Regions from separate parts of the Pantoea deleyi genome, predicted to be linked through region 3. Evidence: predicted binding sites of a transcription regulator. Region 3 holds the regulator's gene; each other region holds the start of a gene.
What was found. Region 3 encodes LexA, which represses DNA repair genes until DNA is damaged. Its sites were predicted from a motif close to TNCTGTATGTACATACAGNA; they were not measured.

Region 1 (4,170 bases), 1.5 Mb from region 3:
TGGGTTTCAACACTCAGCGGAATACTGGCGGCGCTGGAGCGGCTGGTAAAGGCGAAGGTGATCACCGGCCACACTTTACGGAAGAAGCGCAGCGGGTTGATACCGTTGATCGACAGCAGCAGCGCATGGACACCAAACATGATGGCCAGGCCGAGGTAAGAGGCGACCACAAAGCTGCCCAGCTTGATGATGTCCTGCAGGTTAGACCCGGCGACCACTTTGGTCATCAGCGCCAGCACACCGTAAGGGGTCAGCTTCATCACTAAACGCACCAGCTTCATGACCCATGACTGCAGGGTATCGATAGCCACCAGCACACGCTGACCTTTAGCTTCATCATCTTTCAGCAACTGCAGGGCAGCCACACCCAGGAAGGCAGCAAAAATCACCACGCTGATAATCGAGGTCGGATTCGCGCCGGTCAGATCCGCAAACGGATTTTTCGGGATAAAGGAGAGCACCAGCTGCGGCACCGTCAGATCGGCGACCTTGCCTGCGTAGTTACTCTGAATCGCACTGAGACGCGCCGTTTCCTGTGCGCCCTGAACCAGACCTTCCGCACTCAGCCCGAACAGGCCGGTGACAAAAACGCCCACCAGCGCCGAAATGGCGGTGGTAAACAGCAGAACGCCAATCGTCAGTACGCTGATTTTCCCCAGCGACGAGGCGTTATGCAGACGCGCGACCGCACTGAGAATAGAGACGAACACCAGCGGCATCACGACCATCTGCAGCAGCTGAACATAGCCATTGCCGACGATGTTGAACCAGCTGATTGACGCTTTGACCACTGCGCTGTTTTCGCCGTAGATCAGCTGTAACACCAGGCCGAACAGCACGCCGATCACCAGACCGGTCAGTACCTTTTTCGACAGGCTCCAGTTCTGACGGCTGAAGCGGGAGAGCAATACCAGCAGCACCACAAAGGCCACGATATTAAGCGTAAGAGGAAGGTCCATACTGAAACTCCAGAGTAATGCGGCCTTCCGGGTCGGGAAGGCCGCATAATGTTAATCACGAATTAAGACAGTATGAATGGTAACAGCAGGCGCAGAGGGGGCCTTATATCCAAATGGCATGGTTTATAACTGAATAGCGTTTTACGCTGCTTTATTGCGCACGATGCGTGGAAATTAACCGACCAACACCGTTCTGCAGCGTATCAAACAGCTGAGTCGGCCAGCCGTTTGCACCAAAAGATGGCATCCCCACCGGAAACCAGAGCGCATAGCCCACCAGTCCCAGACACAGCGCCCGCTCCAGCTGATTCCCTTTCTGACTGCGCAGAATCGGCAGGCGGAAGCGCCAGCGGCAGGGCCACAGCAGCGGCACCCCGGCGGGCGTCAGCATGTCGGCCACGATATGGCTGAGATAACCCAGCGTCAGCCCCTGCAGCACGTCGGGCGGTATCGGCGACGACTGGGGCAGGTTTATCTGAAAAAGCCACAATCCGGCAGCCACCGCCAGCAGGCTGTGGGTAAAGCCCCGGTGTCCGAACGCCCGCGCAATCGGATGTGAGAGCCAGCGCAGCCGCTGTCCCAGCAGAGATTTAGGGTGGTCGATGTCAGGCAGCAGGCAGGTCAGCAGCGCCGAGGGAACAAGATGCCACCAGTCGGCCTGCGCCAGCACGGGTGTCAGCTCAGCACGCTTTGCGAAAATAGCGCTGGCAATGGCAAAAATGATGTGGCCTTCGCCCGTCATGAGAGAACCTGGATACAAAGAAAACTGTCGATGCATCCAGTATAGGGATTTATCCAGTAAATGAGAACATGTGACGCTGTAACGAAGCATGAATTTTTTTAACATCGCGGACAGCCGTGAAACCGTGTCCGCGCAAAAGATTAACGCGCCAGCCAGCCGCCATCGACCGCCAGTGTGTAGCCATTGACGTAATCCGACGCGGAGGAGGCCAGAAACACCACCGGGCCCATCATGTCTTCGGGCGCGCCCCAGCGGCCCGCCGGAATCCGCCCCAGAATCTCTTCACTGCGTGCCGCGTCGTTACGCAACTGTTCAGTGTTATCGGTCGCCATGTAACCTGGTGCGATGGCGTTCACATTGATGCCATGCTTCGCCCACTCGTTCGCCATCAGGCGGGTCAGCCCCATCACCGCGCTTTTCGAGGCGGTATAGGAGGGCACGCGGATGCCGCCCTGAAACGACAGCATTGAGGCAATGTTGATAATCTTGCCGCCGCCACCCTGTGCGATAAAGCGGCGTGCTGCCTGCTGCGCCAGGAAAAACACGGACTTGCTGTTGATGTTCATCACATCATCCCAGTCCTTCACGCTGAAATTAAGCGCATCTTCGCGGCGGATGATCCCGGCATTGTTAACCAGAATATCGATCCTGCCCGCTGCGGCGACAGCCTGTTCCACAACCTGCGTGGCCACCTCGCTGCGCACCAGGTCGGCCGTCACCGGCCAGAACCGGCGGCCCAGCGCTTCAACCTGCCGCTGCGTTTCATCCGCCGCAGAGCGGTTGACGCCCACGATGTCGCAGCCAGCCTGCGCCAGTCCACGCGCCATCCCCTGGCCCAGACCGGTGTTACAGCCAGTCACGATGGCCACTTTGCCGGCTAAATTAAAGCTGTTCACTACCATAGGTCATTCTCCTCTGCTCAGCGCAGTGCGCTGATGTTGACGGGGTCCATGTCATCAAAGATCTGATTCTCGCCCACCATGCCCCAGATAAAGGCGTAACACTGCGTGCCGACTCCGGCATGGATAGACCAGCTGGGTGAGATCACCGCCTGCTCGTTATGCACCAGCAGATGACGGGTCTGCTGCGGCTCTCCCATCATGTGGAAGACCGCGCTCTCATCCGGCAGGTCGAAGTAGAAATAGACTTCCATGCGGCGGTCATGGGTGTGACAGGGCATGGTGTTCCACAGACTGCCGCTCTCCAGTCTGGTCAGGCCCATGGTGAGCTGGCAGGTGGGCAGAACGTCCGGCACGATAAACCTGTGGATGGTGCGGCGATTGGCGGTAGCGGCAGCGCCCAGCGTGGTACTGGCCGCTTCGGCAAGGGTGATCTTTCTGTCCGGGAAGGTGCAGTGCGCGGGCGCGCTGTTGAAATAGAAGCGGGCGGGGCATGCCGGATCCAGGCTGCGGAACTGCAGCGTGCGCGCGCCTTTGCCGACATAGAGCGCCTCTTCCTGGCCCATCTCCCAGGTTTTACCGTCAATGACTGCCTGACCCGGCCCGCCGATGTTGATTACGCCCAGCTCACGGCGTTCGAGAAAATAGCTGACGCCCAGGGCCTTTCCCATCTCATCCCCCAGGGTAACCGGCCGGTTCACCGGCATCACGCCGCCAATGATAATGCGGTCGATATGGCTATAGGTCAGGGTGTAATCATCGGCAGTGAAGATGTTCTCAATCAGGAACGCGCGCCGCAGCGCTTCGGTGTCGAGCTGTTTTGCGTGATCGCTGTGAATGCTTTGACGAATTTCCATCTCAGGCCTCTCTGCCAGTCAGGATGTGCACGCCCCGGACGGGGAATGAATGCATCTTAGGAAGAGTGAATCGGGAATTCAATAAAAATGAAACGATGTTTTATTTATTTGCGGCGTGGATCATGAAGAGGCGAAAACAGGCAAAAAAAAGCCCGCACAGGCGGGCTGATGATTATCCCTGCAGATGGTGCAGGCTCAGTTCGCTGAGACTCGTCAGCCGCACATCGGCCAGCGCCCAGCGGGGATCGTCACGGTGTTCAGCGGCGGGTACCACGATCGACCGCATACGCGCGGCTTTGGTGGCGATCATGCCGTTAAACGAATCTTCCAGCGTCACGCAGTTAAGCGGATCGATCGCCAGGCTATCGGCGGCGTTGAGATAGACCTGCGGATGCGGCTTGCTGTAAGGCAGGGCTTCGGCTGAAGAGAGCACATCGAAATAGTGGCGCAGGTTAAACATCTCCAGCACCTGCTCCAGCATCCTGAGGGGTGAGGCGGAGGCCAGGCCGATCTTCAGCCCCTGATCGCGACAGAGCTGCAGGGCCGTTTCCACGCCCGGCAGCAGCGGCCGGGTCTGCTCCACCAGCGTCATGGCGCGCGCAATAATGCGTTCCGTCACCTCCTGCTGCGAGGGACCCTGCCACGGCAGCGTTTCGTACCACATCCGCACCGTCTGATCGATGCGCAGACCCAGCGTATCGGGCAGTTCGCTG
Region 2 (4,170 bases), on a different replicon from region 3:
GCCGGATCAGCCGGATCAACCAGCCTGCGGATATTGCTGGCAAGCGGATTATCGTCTCGTCGGGCACCAATCAGGAGCGCATCTTACTGAGCTGGGATGCACAGAACCGGGCCAGAGGGCTGCCCGCCGTGACGCCGATCTACCTGACCGATGACGCCTCCGCCACGCTGGCGCTGCTGTCAGGACGGGCCGATGCGCAGTTCGGGCCGCACTCGATGGCGGCCTGGAAGGTGGCGTCGCGCGGTCAGACAAAGCTGGTTGGCAGCGGGCCTTTTCGCGCCTGGGTGGCGGTGACCACCCGCAAGGGCAACGGACTGGCGCCCGCGCTGCAGGCGGCGCTGGATAACGCCATCGCGGGCGGGCAGTATCAGCAGGTTCTGGCGCGCTGGGGTGAGCAGGATGAAGCCGTTTCTCAATCGACCCTCAATCCTCCCGGCATCGTTTACTGAACCGGCAGAACCGGCAGAGACGCCCGCCGGTTCTCTCTCAGGTCAGCGGATGACCCCGGATTTGAACTACACTCTCCAGCGTTAGTGATTTATCCTGCCCGCCTGACCGCATAAAAACCCTCACGGCGTGCCGGAGTAATTGACCTGGAAGCCCCATGAAAATCAGATTCCTTTCTGCCAATGAGCAAAAACTGGCGGAGGTGCGCAAAATCCTCGAACCTGTCGGGGTCGAAGTGTTGCCCATCGCCCGTCGCATCGAAGAGATACAGACCGAAAACGAGCTGGATTTGGTGCGCGACAAACTCACTAAAGCCTTTTCCCTGATAGGGCGGCCGCTGTTTGTCGAGCACACCGGCCTCTATCTGGATGGCCTGAACGGCCTGCCCGCCGGACTGACCCGCATTTTCTGGAACCGTCTGGATGCCGATCGCTTTACCGCGCTGGTGCAGGGCCTCGACAGCCAGGCCGTCACCGCGAAAACGGTGCTGGGCTACTGCGACGGCCGCAAAATGTATCAGTTTTCGGGAGAGCTGCGCGGCACCATCGCCGCCCGGCCCGCCGGAACGCGCGGCTTTCAGTGGGACTGCGTGTTTATCCCCGAAGGCTATGACCAGACCTTTGCAGAAATGGGCGAACTTAAAAATGAGATCTCGATGCGCCGCATCGCGCTGGATCGCTTTGCCACCTTTTTAAAAACCTCACGGAGCGTGGCATGAAACCTGAACTCAAGCGTGCTTATGATTCCGGCAAACTGATCCTGTTCGCCGGGGCGGGCATCTCGCGCAACTTCGGCCTGCCTGAGTGGCATGAACTGATTGCGCATCTCGCCAACGAGCTGGGTTACGACCCCAAAATCTTCAACACCTACGGCACTCATCTGTCGCTGGCGGAGTATTACAAGCAGAAAAAAGGCTCGCTCGGCCCGCTGCGTAGCTGGATGGATCGTGAATGGCACCGGCCGGATATCGATGTCCGGTCTTCTGAAATTCATACCATGATCACCCAGGGAAACTTCTCCCGTATCTACACCACCAATTACGACCGCTGGCTGGAAGCGGCGCACGACGCCCACGGCGTGCCTTACTACAAAGTGGCCAACGCCGCCGACCTGGTCTCGCTCACCGAGGACAAACGCCACATCATCAAGCTGCACGGTGACTTCGACGATGACACCTCCATCGTGCTCGATGAGAGCAGCTATTTTGAACGCCTCTATTTCGACTCGCCGCTCGACATCAAACTGACGCACGACGTCATGGGCAACTCGGTACTCTTTGTTGGCTACAGCATCAGCGATTTCAATATCCGCCTGCTGTTCTACCGACTGACCAAAATGTGGGGACGAACCGGGCTGGCGACCGCGCGGCCTAAATCCTACCTGTTCACCAACCGGAACAACCCGGTGGCGAAAGAGGTGCTGGGACAGTGGGGGATCGAGGTGATCGTCTCCGAAGAGGACGATCCGCGCAAAGCGCTGGCGATGTTTCTTGAGGAGCTGCTGGTGTAGTGAGCACTGGCACGAAAAAAATAAAAAACCCTGTGCGCGGACAAGGTTAGCCTGCGCACAACCCGTAAACGCTATTCTCTGCTGGCAATGCATTACTGGCATGATATACTGTATGTATACACAGTACCTGAGGGCGAAAAAGATGGCTGTTGAAACAAAATTTGTAGTAGTCAGAAAGGGTGAAGAGAAGATGACGTTTGCCAATAAGAAAGAGGCCGATGCCTACGACAAAATGCTCGATATGGCCGAAGCCTTCACCGACTGGCTGTTACAGCAGCAGCCTGAAATGGGCGAATCTCAGGCAGAAACCCTGGGCCTGCTGATGGCCGATCAGAAAGATGCCGTTCAGCATATCCTGCGCACCAGCAAACTGCCTGACGCGGCGGCCAGCACACCGAAGAGCGGCACCGTTTCCGATCAGGCTGCCAGCGAGCAGGCAGACGAACCCGCGACAAAGAAAGTGCGCGCCGTTAAAGCCGCCTGATTGCCACAACGCCGGAAGCCCCCCTTCCGGCGTTGCTGTTTCTGGCCTGCGCGGCCTCAGACCGCCTTGTTCTCCGCGTGGCTGACCTGATAACGGGTGCTCCTGCCACCGCCTTCCAGCCTGCAGAGACAGCCTTTTTCCACCAGATCGGCCAGGTGTCGCGTCGCGGTTGCCTTACTCACTTTCGCCACTTTCTGATACTGACTGGCGCTGATGCCCAGCGCAAAACCCTGGTCTCCGCCATCCAGCAACCGGTTCAGCACCTTTACCTGTTCAGGGCTTAAGCCGGTTCCCTGATGCCGCAGCCAGAATCGCGCTTTCTTCTGGGTGCGTTCTATAACCTGCATCGCCTGCTGCAGGCTCTCATCCAGAATATCCAGAAACCACACCAGCCAGGGCGTGATGTCGAGATCGCCTTTCTGCGTCTGCTCCAGGATGCGGTAGTAGCCGGCACGCTGCGCCAGAATGGCGGGCGACATGGCGTAGAGGCGGATACTCTGGCTGTCCGCCTGCGCCAGCGCCAGATCGGTCAGTGCACGGGTGATGCGGCCATTGCCATCATCGAACGGGTGCAGGGTGACAAACCAGAGATGGCAGATGGCGGCGCGCAGCAGCGGGTCCAGCATCACATCCTGCTGGCTACTGTTGAACCAGGCGATGAACTCCGCCAGCTGAGGCTCCAGCCCGTGACGCGGTGGCGCTTCGAAATGGACCGTGGGGCGATCGAGGCGTCCTGAGATCACCTGCATCGGCTCACTGCCGCGCAGCGTGCCGACGCTCAGGCGCTGCACCGTCCACTCATCCGCCGGAAAGAGCCAGTGGTGCCACTGATAAAGGCGTTCCAGCGTCAGCGGCTGGCTGCGGTTATTGATCGCATCCAGCATCATCGCGGCCAGCCCCTCTGAGCGATCGGAAACCGGGTAAGGCTGCGTTTCCGACACTCCCAGCCGCCGCGCCAGCGACGACCGCACAGACTGCACGTTGACCCGCTCCTCCTCGATTGCGGAGGAGGAGAGGATATTGCTGAGCAGGGTATCCAGCGTCTGTGTCTCGCCGTCGGTCTGCAGGCTGGCACGACCCAGCAGCAGGCCGCGCTGCTGCTGCAGATGGCGCAGGCGCGGCAACAGCACCGCATCCTGCCAGTGAAAATGGGGCCAGTCCGGCTGCTGCCATATCCAGTTAACGCACATAAACGGCTCACAATCAGCGTGGATGAGCCGAACAGAGGGGGTTATTCGGCTCATAAAGTGAGTCGATAATAGCGAATAAACGGCTCAGCGGGCAACCTGGCGGAGTGAAAGAGAGAAAAAAGGACCCGAAGGTCCTGATTGTTTAGCGGGAGAACTGCATAAACGTGTCTGAATAGTAGTGAACGATCCAGGCAACATAGGCTAACCAGACGATCATCCCCACAGCTAATCCGGATTTACCAATCATAGAACTCTCCTCGGTGACAGGGTTACAGCCGCGATGGAGATAAACTGACAGTAATACCGGCTGGCAGTATTGTTTCAGATCAAAAAAAGCCCGTTCATCATCAAAGCCATAATCCCTTTCAGATCAACTTCCCCGCACCACACGGGCTGAATCCTTTCGCGCTGCCTGACAACCGCCGTTAAAGTTCAAAAAAACGCCGCCGATAGAGGATAAAGGGAGCACCACATTCACAGGGAGGGCAAGAAACAGGTAAATTTTCAGGGGAACCACGATGGCCAGTCAGGTAACACATA
Region 3 (4,170 bases):
GCCTGAAGCGTGTTCCGGTGAGGGCTCACCGGAACAGAGGGTCGATTACCAGCGGTGATCTTTGTTGTGCGTTTCCCAGTCCGTTACTTCGCGCTCTGCTTCATCTTTTGCATAGCCGTAACGCTCCTGAATTTTACCTACCAGCTGGTCGCGTTTACCTTCGATCACCTGCATATCGTCGTCGGTCAGCTTGCCCCATTTCTCTTTCATCTTGCCTTTGAACTGCTTCCAGTTGCCGCTCGCTTCGTCTTTATTCATGGCAGACCTCCAATCCTCGGGGTTTAATTATCTGGCTACTCGTCATAACCTCGATACAAAGCGCTACTTAACTGCGCCGTATGAAGTTAATTGTAGTTGCTTTATTCCGGGACTCAGAATAATACAGAATTATCTGTATACCTCTGTGAGCACGACTGAATCAGGCTTCAAACCAGCTGTTGTGACGCCAGTGCCTGCGCCAGATAAGCCAGAGCGTCAGGCCGCGCAGCACCAGAAAAACGGTTACCGCCAGCCACAGTCCATGGTTGCCCAGCAGCGGTACGCTCAGCAGCGTCAGGAAGTAGCCCGCGGCGGCCATCACCATGCTGTTGCGCATCTCGCGACCACGCGTGGCGCCGATGAACATGCCATCCAGCAGATAACACCAGACGCCCGCCAGCGGCAGTATGACCTGCCAGACCAGGTAGCGATCGGCGGTCTGTTGCAGCGACGTCAGCGAGGTCAGCAGCGTCACGATCTGCGGGCCAGCGATCGCATAGACCAGCGAGAAGAACAGCGCGACGGCCACCGCCTGACGACAGGCGGCGTGCCAGACACGCAGCAGTTTACTGCCATCTTTTGCCCCATGCGCCTCACCGGCAAACGCCTCTACCGCATAGGCGAAGCCATCCAGTGCGTAGGCGGTGAAGGTAATGAACATCAGTAACACGGCGTTAACCGCGACCACATCGGGGCCGAGCCGTGCGCCGAGCACGGTCAGCGACGCGAAACAGAGCTGCAGCATCAGGGAGCGCAGCATGATATCCCGGTTGAGGCGCAGCAGCCGGGCACTGTCGCCGCGCCAGCTCTGTTTCAGCAGGGCTGGCGTGATGCCGTGCAGTTTCAGCACCCGCCAGACCATGATGCTGCCGACGCCCAGCGTGATGTATTCGGCCAGCGCCGTGGCGGTGGCCGCACCTGCGACACCCCAGTGCAGCCCCATGACCAGCCAGAGATCGAGCACGATGTTCACCAGATTCCCTGCCACCAGCAGGATCACCGGCGCGCGCGCATACTGCACGCCCAGCAGCCAGCCCAGAATGACCAGATTTGCGAGGGTGGCCGGCGCGCTGAGCCAGCGGATCTGAATAAATCGCGCCGCCTGTGCCAGGACCTCGGGACTGCCGCCGACCAGCTGCGTCGCCAGCCGGATAATCGGATAGCGTAAGGCGATAAACAGCACGCCAGCCAGCAGCGCAATCATCAGCGGCTGAACCAGCGCCCGCGCCAGCGCCGTTTTGTCGCCCGCACCCAGCGCCTGCGCCGTGAGACCGGTGGTGCTCATCCGCAGAAAAAGCAGCAGCATAAAGAGGAAACTGGTGACGGTGGTTCCGACCGCGACGCCGCCAAGATAGACAGGGCTGTCGAGATGACCAATAACTGCGGTATCGACCACGCCCAGTAAGGGCACGGTGATATTTGAAAGGATCATCGGCAGCGCGAGCCGCCAGAGATTTTTATCGGTTGCCGTGATAACGCGCATTCGCCGTTCCGTGCTCAGTGTCGCTGCGCAAAGAGGGCCGCGACAAAATTAGGGCAGACAGAATAGCATCAGAGAGGGCGAATGCACGCAGGCAGAGAAATCAGAGCCACTCGCCGTTGCGAACCACGCCCACCGCCAGACCTTCAATGGTCAGCGACTGAGCACGGGTATCAACCACGATCGGGTCAAATTCGCTGTTCTCAGGCAGCAGATGGACGATAGCCCCCTGCTTTTTCCAGCGCTTCACCGTGACTTCATCATCGATGCGCGCCACGACGACCTGACCATTACGCACATCCTGGGTTTTATGCACCGCGAGCAGATCGCCATCCATAATCCCGATGTCTTTCATCGACATTCCGCTGACGCGCAGCAGGAAGTCAGCCGACGGCTTAAACAGGCCCGGATCCACCTTGTAGTGGGTTTCAATATGTTCCTGCGCCATGATGGGCTCACCGGCAGCAACCCGGCCAATCAGCGGTAAGCCTTCTGAGGCTTCTTCTTCCATCAACAGACGGATGCCGCGCGAGGCACCGGACACGATCTCGATGACGCCTTTACGCGCCAGCGCTTTCAGGTGCTCTTCTGCCGCATTCGGCGAACGGAATCCCAGCTGCGCGGCAATCTCGGCACGCGTAGGCGGCATGCCCGTTGAAGTAATATGGTCGCGAATCAGGTCATAGACCTGCTGCTGCCTGCTGGTTAATGCTTTCATCCCGCCCCCTGGTTGTTTATACAGTCGCTGTGAGTATATACAGGTATTGGCGAAATGGAAACCGATTGTCCCGCAAAACGCGGCTTCCGACGCGATATGGAACGCTTATCGCAAATGTGTCCAGAGCAGCGCGATCCAGACAAACAGAGCCAGTAGAATGCTGATCAGCACCGCGGCCGATCCCATATCTTTCGCCCGACCGGCCAGCGGATGATGCTCCTGACCGATGCGATCGACCACCGCTTCAATGGCACTGTTAAGGATTTCGACAATGACGACCAGCACTACGACACCAATCATCAGGATGCGGGAGACCACATCCACGTCCAGCCAGCAGGCGATGACGATGGCGGCCAGCGCGGCCAGCGCTTCCTGACGAAATGCCGCTTCATGCTGCCAGGCGGCACGCAGCCCCTGCCATGAGTAACCTGCGGCTTTAACTATTCTGATAAGTCCGGTGGCATTATTTGCCATGATGGGGGAACCCTTTCATCGTATTGACGTCAATGTCTGGGCTGCGTGCAATTGGCACCACCACAGATCTTCGCTGCACTTTCTGGTATGCTTGCGGCGCTTTGCTAACAAGAGGCTTCATGTTGTCTATGTCAGGTTGGCGTAAACTTTATTACAAACTGCTTAATTTACCACTGTCGTTTTTGGTAAAAAGTAAGGCCATTCCGGCCGATCCCGTTTCAGAACATGGTCTGGACCCGACCCGACCTATTATGTATGTTTTGCCTTACGATTCGAAGGCTGACTTACTGACTTTGCGCGCCCAGTGTCTGCGACATCATCTGCCCGATCCGCTCTCTCCGCTGGAGATTGACGGCGCGCTGCTGCCGCGTCACGTCTTTATTCACGACGGCCCGCGCGTTTTCCCCTATTTTGTGCCCAGCGTCGAATCCGTGAAAATCTTTCACGACTACCTCGACCTGCATCGAAACAATCCCACGCTGGATATTCAGATGCTGCCGGTCACCGTGATGTTTGGCCGCGCACCGGGACGTGAAGTTCAGGGTGAGGCAACGCCACATCTGCGCGTCCTGAACGGGGTACAGAAATTCTTTGCCGTCATCTGGCACGGGCGCGACAGTTTTGTCCGCTTCTCGCCGACCGTTTCGCTGCGCCGCATGGCCACCGAACACGGAACGGACAAGTCGATCGCCCAGAAGCTGGCCCGCGTGGCCCGTATTCATTTTGCCCGTCAGCGGCTGGCCGCGATTGGCCCGCGCTTACCGGCGCGTCAGGATCTCTTTAATCGTCTGCTGCAATCCAAAGCGATTGAGAAAGCCGTCGAAGATGAAGCGCGCAGCAAAAAAATCTCCCACGAGAAAGCGCAGCAGAATGCCATCGAGATGATGGAAGAAATTGCGGCCAACTTCTCCTACGAAGCGATTCGTGTGACTGACCGGGTGATGGGCTGGCTCTGGAGCCGCCTCTATCAGGGCATCAACGTCAACGGCGGCGAAAAAGTGCGTCAGCTGGCGCAGGATGGCCATGAGATCGTCTATGTGCCCTGCCATCGCAGCCACATGGATTATCTGCTGCTCTCCTATGTGCTCTACCATCAGGGGCTGGTGCCGCCGCATATCGCCGCCGGGATCAACCTTAACTTCTGGCCGGCAGGCCCGATTTTCCGTCGTCTGGGCGCATTCTTTATCCGTCGTACCTTTAAAGGTAACAAGCTCTACGCCACGGTGTTCCGCGAATACCT

Region 1: a site for LexA is predicted at 1,724-1,743, ahead of J1C59_RS10470 (metal-dependent hydrolase). Genes of this name have one in related genera too.
Region 2: a site for LexA is predicted at 2,063-2,082, ahead of J1C59_RS20330 (YebG family protein). Genes of this name have one in related genera too.

What each region holds. Positions count from the first base shown of each region.
Region 1 covers NZ_CP071405.1:2,222,401-2,226,570, reverse strand. Annotated here, with positions in the region: gene J1C59_RS10475 (L-cystine transporter) at 1-959, opposite strand, end outside; gene J1C59_RS10470 (metal-dependent hydrolase) at 1,111-1,701, opposite strand; gene kduD (2-dehydro-3-deoxy-D-gluconate 5-dehydrogenase KduD) at 1,842-2,603, opposite strand; gene kduI (5-dehydro-4-deoxy-D-glucuronate isomerase) at 2,621-3,457, opposite strand; gene hxpB (hexitol phosphatase HxpB) at 3,630-4,170, opposite strand, start outside.
Region 2 covers NZ_CP071407.1:222,922-227,091, forward strand. Annotated here, with positions in the region: gene J1C59_RS20315 (ABC transporter substrate-binding protein) at 1-449, shown strand, start outside; gene J1C59_RS20320 (non-canonical purine NTP pyrophosphatase) at 605-1,165, shown strand; gene J1C59_RS20325 (SIR2 family protein) at 1,162-1,956, shown strand; gene J1C59_RS20330 (YebG family protein) at 2,099-2,440, shown strand; gene J1C59_RS20335 (Fic family protein) at 2,497-3,630, opposite strand; gene J1C59_RS20340 (methyl-accepting chemotaxis protein) at 4,149-4,170, shown strand, end outside.
Region 3 covers NZ_CP071405.1:3,747,284-3,751,453, forward strand. Annotated here, with positions in the region: gene J1C59_RS17620 (CsbD family protein) at 46-258, opposite strand; gene dinF (MATE family efflux transporter DinF) at 419-1,741, opposite strand; gene lexA (transcriptional repressor LexA) at 1,842-2,456, opposite strand; gene J1C59_RS17635 (diacylglycerol kinase) at 2,562-2,930, opposite strand; gene plsB (glycerol-3-phosphate 1-O-acyltransferase PlsB) at 3,059-4,170, shown strand, end outside.